DNA from 2 places in the Devosia sp. UYZn731 genome. Region 2 is predicted to be linked to the other one. Evidence: predicted binding sites of a transcription regulator. Region 2 holds the regulator's gene; the other holds the start of a gene.

Region 1 (3,411 bases), on a different contig from region 2:
GAGGGCCAGACCCAGCCGAATGGAATGGTGACCAGCGAGATGGTGCTGGCGCTGATGAAGAAATAGAGCACGATGGTTTCGGTGCGTTCGGTCTGGACCAGGCGGCGCACCTGCATCATGGCGAAGGCGGCGCAGACGGCGCCACCAAGGGCCGCGATGGCGCCGACGGTTTCGCCCCAACCCATGGCACTTTGGCCGGAAAATACCGTCAAGCGGGGCCACAGCATGATGCCGACGCCAACGAGGCCGATCAGCACCGCCGACCAGCGGATGAAATGGACTTGCTCCTTCAGCATGATGGCGCTGAACACGACGATCAGGAGCGGCGAGGCGTAGCCGATGGCAATGGCCTCGGGCAGCGGCAACTTAGTGAGCGCGTAAAAGCTCAGGCCCATCGAGATAACGCCGATCAGGCCGCGCAGGAAATGGCCCCACGGATTGGCGGTCTTGAAGCCGACCCGTAACTGGCGCTGCCAGGCGAGGTAGACCAGCACCGGCACGATCGCGAACAGGCAGCGGTAGAATACCAATTGGCCGGCCGGTACGTTGCCGGTGGCCTTGAGCAGCGCCGACATGACGACGAAGATGCAGACCGAGCCGACCTTGAGCATGATGCCGCGCATCGGCCCGTCCATGATCCCCGTTGGGGTGGCGGGAACAGGTGGTGCGGGCGGGATGGTCACGGGACGCTCAAGGTTGGTGAGAAGGCAAGGAGGCAGACTGTGCTTGACGGCCACGGCGCGCGCCATGGTCCGCCAAGAACTAAGGCAATCTAGCGGGGTTTGGCCTCGGCCTTGACCAGCTTGGCCTTGGCCTGGGTAGCGGTAGCGAAGGCCTTGTGCTCAGGACCGCTGATGGTGCCGGATTTCACCACGCTGCCCTGGGCATCGACAAGCTCCCACAGCCAGTTGGAATTGGGGCCGCTGCCGCCCTTGAGGCGGAGACGGATCGTCAGGTTTTCGATTTTTTCGGTCATGTTCCCTTATGCAACAGCAATCGTTATGGCGAAAGGGCGAAAGGGGCAGTTTCCGGAAGCCGCCCGTCGCGCTTAAACCTCGCTGGTACGGTATTCGATCTTGTCGCCCCAGAAAGCCAGGTGATCGCGGATCGGTTCGACCAGGGGGCACGGGTCGGGGTAGTACCAGACGCCGTCCTCGCCGGTCGCGGTCAGGGTCTTGATGGTGTAGTAGGACGCGTCGCCCTTATAGGGACAATGCGTGTGGGTTTCGGATGCTTCCAGGATATCGGGGCGCACGTCCTCGCGTGGAATATAGATCCGCAACGGGGCGCCGGGTTCATCGAGTTGAAGGGCGTTAAGGGACGAGGCGATTTCGGCGTCATCGAAGATCACATGCACGCGCCCCTTGGCCGGAGTGATCTTGATATCCTTGTCTAGACACTGTCCCGTCATGATTGGCTGCCATCTGTTGGTTGTCGGTAAGCTGTTAACGCATGAGCGACGAAGTCGGTTCAAGCGTTCTTGACTCGGTTCACCCTCCTCCCTATATCCCCGACAGCCTGTTAGCACTCTAAGATTGTGAGTGCTAATTTCGGCGCGCAAATTGCATTCCAGTTCGATGCCATAGGAGCAAACATGAGCTTCCGTCCCCTGCACGACCGCGTGGTCGTCCGCCGTCTCGACAGCGAAGAAAAGACCAAAGGCGGGATCATCATCCCCGACACCGCTAAGGAAAAGCCCTCCGAGGGCGTCGTCGTGGCCGTCGGCCCCGGCGCTCGTGACGAGCAGGGCGTGCGCGTCCTCCCCGACGTTTCGGCCGGCGACCGCATCCTGTTCGGCAAGTGGAGCGGCACCGAAGTCAAGGTCGACGGCGAAGACCTGCTGATCATGAAAGAATCCGACATCATGGGCATCATCGAAGGCTAAGGCTCACGCCCTGCCCTTTCGGTCTGCCCTTTTCCGTTTTTAAGGAGCGCCTCACATGGCTGCTAAAGAAGTCAAATTCTCCACCGAAGCCCGCGACAAGATGCTGCGCGGCGTCAACATCCTGGCCAATGCCGTCAAGGTAACTCTCGGCCCCAAGGGTCGTAACGTCGTTATCGAAAAGTCGTTCGGCGCGCCGCGCATCACCAAGGACGGCGTCACCGTCGCCAAGGAAATCGAACTGGAAGACAAGTTCGAGAACCTGGGCGCACAGCTGCTGCGTTCGGTTGCGTCCAAGACCAACGACATTGCCGGTGACGGCACCACCACCGCGACCGTGCTCGGTCAGGCCATCGTGGTCGAAGGCGTCAAGGCCGTCGCCGCTGGCTTCAATCCGATGGATCTGAAGCGCGGTATCGACCTGGCCGTCGAAGAAGTTGTTGCCTCGCTGCAGGCTGCTTCCAAGAAGATCACCTCGACCGCCGAGATCGCCCAGGTTGGCACCATCTCCGCCAATGGCGAAAGCTTCATCGGCGAAGAAATCGCCAAGGCCATGGAAAAGGTCGGCAATTCGGGCGTCATCACGGTCGAAGAATCCAAGACGGCTGAAACCACCGTCGACATCGTCGAAGGCATGCAGTTCGATCGCGGCTACCTGTCGCCTTACTTCGTGACCAATGCCGAGAAGATGACGGCCGTGCTCGACGAGCCCCTGATCCTGCTGCACGAGAAGAAGCTCTCCAACCTGCAGGCTATCCTGCCGATCCTGGAAGCCGTCGTTCAGAGCCAGCGCCCGCTGCTCATCATCGCCGAAGACATCGAAGGTGAGGCTCTCGCGACCCTGGTCGTCAACCGTCTGCGTGGCGGCCTCAAGGTTGCGGCCGTCAAGGCTCCCGGCTTCGGCGATCGCCGCAAGGCAATGCTCGAAGACATCGCCATCCTGACCGGTGGCCAGGTGATTTCCGAAGATCTCGGCATCAAGCTCGAGAACGTGACCCTCGACATGCTCGGCACTGCCAAGCGCGTTGAAATCACCAAGGAAAACACCACGATCGTCGACGGTGCCGGCACCAAGGACGACATCGAAGGCCGCGTTGGCCAGATCAAGGCGCAGATCGAAGAAACCACTTCGGACTACGACAAGGAAAAGCTGCAGGAACGCCTGGCAAAGCTCGCCGGTGGCGTTGCGGTCATCAAGGTTGGCGGCTCGACGGAAGTTGAAGTCAAGGAACGCAAGGACCGCGTTGATGACGCGCTCAACGCGACCCGCGCTGCCGTTGAAGAAGGCATCGTTGCCGGCGGTGGCGTCGCGCTGCTGCGTGCTTCGAATGCCATCACCGTCAAGGGCGCCAACGCCGATCAGGCCGCTGGTATCAATATCGTTCGCCGCGCTCTGCAGGAGCCAGTGCGCACGATCGCCAACAATGCTGGTGCCGAAGGCTCCGTCGTCGTCGGCAAGATCCTCGAGAACAGCTCGATCACCTTCGGCTACAATGCCGCAACCGGTGAATATGGCGATCTGATCACCA
Region 2 (3,411 bases):
AAGGGCACCTGTTCGGCAGTGCCCTGGATTTCAACGTATTTGCCCGAGCCGGTCAGCACGAAATTAGCGTCGGTATGGGCTTCGACGTCCTCGAGGTAATCGAGGTCGAGCACGGGCGTGCCGCGATAGATGCCGCAGGAGACGGCAGCGACGGAGTCGCGCAGGGCCTTGCCCTTGGTCAGCTTGCGCTCGTCCATCCAGGCGATGGCATCGGCCAGCGCGATATAGGCGCCGGTGATCGACGCGGTGCGGGTGCCGCCATCGGCCTCCAGCACGTCGCAATCGATCGTGACCTGGTTTTCGCCAAGCAGCGTCATGTCGACCACGGCGCGGAGCGAGCGCCCGATCAGGCGCTGGATTTCCTGGGTGCGGCCGGACTGCTTGCCGGCGGTGGCTTCGCGGCGATTGCGCGAGCCGGTGGCGCGGGGCAGCATGCCATATTCGGCGGTAACCCAGCCCTGGCCCTTACCGCGCAGCCAGCCGGGCAGGCTGGTTTCGACCGACGCCGTCACCAAAACCTTGGTGTTGCCGAACTGCACGAGGCAGGAGCCCTCGGCCTTTTGCGAGACGCCGCGCTCGATCGTGACTGCGCGCATCTGGTTGGGCTCACGTCCGGAAGGCCGCATGGGCAAATCAGTCCCTGATAGTTAGTGAAGTGTTAATCCGCCCTCATACCCCCCCTAGGGGCGCCTCACAAGCCGCGGGCGCTTGGCGGGAGGCTGCAATGCGCTTAAATGATGGGGCAGGGTTAAACGGAAGATTTTACGCAACACATGGCAAAGCCACCCGAAGACTTTCTCGCGGTGCTCAATACCCGCAGCCAGGACATCTTCAAGAAGATCGTCGAGCGCTATCTCGAGACCGGGATGCCGGTGGGTTCGCGTGACCTGAGCCGAATGCTACAGGTGGGATTGTCCCCGGCTTCGGTGCGCAATGTGATGGCGGACCTCGAGGATTTGGGGCTGATCGCGGCGCCGCATACTTCGGCCGGACGGGCGCCAACGCAGGAAGGCTTGCGGTTTTTCGTCGATGCTATGCTGGAGATCGGCAGCGTCGACGAGCGCGAGCGGCTGCAGATTTCCAAGAATATTGAGGGCCAGGCGCGGCAGGGGCAGGTCGAGGACCTGCTGACCGAGGCTAGCCAGCTTTTGAGCGGGCTGAGCCAGGGCGCCGGCGTCGTCATCGCCGCCAAGGCGGACATGGTGCTGCGGCATATCGAATTTGTGCGGCTCGACGCCTTGCGGGCCATGGCGGTGCTGGTGGGCCAGGACGGGCAGGTGGAAAACCGCATCATGGACCTGCCGGCGGGGCTGACCGCCAGCGCCTTGCAGCAGGCCAGCAATTATCTGGCCCATCATGTGATCGGCCGGACCATTCCCGAGGCGCGCAAGATTTTGGGCGAGCAGCGCGCCGAACAGCGAGCGGAGCTGGACGAGCTGACGCGAAAGCTGGTGGATGACGGGATCGCGACGCTGAGCCAACCATCGAGTTCGGGGCAGCCGACCATCATCGTGCGTGGGCGGGCGAACCTGATCAACGACGCCATGGCGTCGGAAGACCTTTCGCGGATGCGGCAATTGTTCGACGAGCTGGAAAGCAAGGACGGACTGCTGGACCTGCTCGGCGATACCGAGAAGGCGCAGGGCGTGCGCATCTTCATCGGGTCGGAGAACAAACTGTTTTCGCTGTCGGGCTCGTCGGTGATTCTCAGTCCCTACAAGGACGCTAATGACAAGGTGGTGGGGGTTCTGGGGGTGATTGGGCCGACGCGATTGAACTATGCGCGTATCGTGCCCGTTGTGGATTATACCGCCCATGTTATCAGCTCGATGATGGCACGGAAGCGGTAGGGTTGAAAAAACCTGCGCTTTGGCCGATATGCGGGGTCAAATCCAGTTAATTTGCGGAACAGATGATGATGAGCGACGAAAACGCCTCGCAGGACGAAAATCCCGAGATTGAGATTGAGGCGGTTGCGCCGGAAATCGATCCGACTGTGGCGCTGCGGGCCGAAAATGCCGAGCTCAAGGACCGCGTGCTGCGCACCATCGCCGAGATGGAAAACCTGCGCAAGCGCACCGAGCGGGAAGTGGCCGATACGCGCAGCTACGCCATTGCGGGCTTTGCGCGCGATATGCTGAGCGCCACCGATGCCCTGAGCCGGGCGCTGATGGTGCTGCCGGCGGAAGCGCGCGAATCCGGGGATGCGACCACCAAGAGCCTGATCGACGGCATCGAAATGACCGAGCGCGAGATGCAGCGCCTGCTGGCCAAGCATGGCGTCAAACCGATCGAAGCCGAAGGCCAGAAGTTCGATCCGCATCGTCATCAGGCGATGTTCGAAGTGCCCGATCCCAGCCGGCCGGAAGGCACTGTGGTGCAGGTGGTTCAGGCCGGTTTTGCTATTGGCGACAGGGTGTTACGCCCCGCCATGGTGGGCGTGGCCAAGGGTGGCCCGAGCCATGCCGAGGGCGCCGAGGCGATCGACAAGAGCGTCTAGCTAGCCAAGATATCCTTGCTTTGCAGCCGGCTCACGCCGGCTGTTTGCATTTCAGCCCAGGCGTTTGCCAATGAGCCGGCATTGTCGATGGCGCGGGTGGCGTCCTCAATGACGGCGACGTCGAAGCCACCCGCGGCGGCGTCGATGGCGGTCCAGCCGACGCAGAAATCCGTTGCCAGGCCAACCACATAGAGCTTGTCGACATCGCGCTCGTTGAGATATCCGGCCAGCCCGGTCTGGGTCTCGCGGTCGGCTTCCTGGAAGCCCGAATAGCTGTCGATCTGGCGGTTGTAGCCTTTGCGGATGATCAATTGGCCGTGGGGAATGTCCAGGTCGGCGCTCAGTTCGGCGCCACGGGTATTCCACACGCAATGGTCGGGCCAGAGCACCTGGGGACCGTAGGTCAGCTCGATCAGATCGAAGGGATTTTTTCCCGGATGTTGGCTGGCGAAGGAAATGTGATCGGCCGGATGCCAGTCCTGGGTGAAGATCACATTGGTGAAGCGCTTGGCTAAAGTATTGATTAACGGGACGATTTCGTCACCGCCGGCCACCGCAAGACTGCCGCCGGGCAGAAAGTCATATTGCATGTCGACGACGATGAGGACGTCGCGGGAGGTGATGGCGAGCATGGTCACTCCTTGATCCATTGGGCGGGGATGAGGCCGCGGACGGAATTGCCGAGGAAAATGGTTTTGGCGGTTTCGAGGTCAGCTAGGGTCAGAACATGCTCGACGGCGCGGCCGCTGTCGATGAGGTCGGCGCGCAGCGTGCCGGGGAGAAGGCCGGCCGAGAGGGGGGGCGTCAGCAGGATGCCGTCGCGCTCGACGAAGAGGTTAGTGATCGAGCCTTCGGTCAGTTCATTGTTTTCGTTGAGGAATACGACTTCATCGACGCCCGTTTCGGCATGG

What was found. Region 2 encodes HrcA, which represses chaperone genes, less so after heat shock. Its sites were predicted from a motif close to GTTAGCACTCNCNNNNNGNGAGTGCTAAC; they were not measured.
Region 1: a site for HrcA is predicted at 1,521-1,549, ahead of ABIB57_RS22315 (co-chaperone GroES). Genes of this name have one in related genera too.

Annotation. Positions count from the first base shown of each region.
Region 1 covers NZ_JBEPOL010000010.1:72,582-75,992, forward strand. Annotated here, with positions in the region: gene ABIB57_RS22300 (DMT family transporter) at 1-635, opposite strand, end outside; gene ABIB57_RS22305 (hypothetical protein) at 773-976, opposite strand; gene ABIB57_RS22310 (DUF427 domain-containing protein) at 1,049-1,411, opposite strand; gene ABIB57_RS22315 (co-chaperone GroES) at 1,595-1,885, shown strand; gene groL (chaperonin GroEL) at 1,941-3,411, shown strand, end outside.
Region 2 covers NZ_JBEPOL010000003.1:14,162-17,572, forward strand. Annotated here, with positions in the region: gene rph (ribonuclease PH) at 1-626, opposite strand, end outside; gene hrcA (heat-inducible transcriptional repressor HrcA) at 774-1,850, shown strand; gene grpE (nucleotide exchange factor GrpE) at 1,919-2,500, shown strand; gene pncA (bifunctional nicotinamidase/pyrazinamidase) at 2,497-3,132, opposite strand; gene pabB (aminodeoxychorismate synthase component I) at 3,135-3,411, opposite strand, start outside.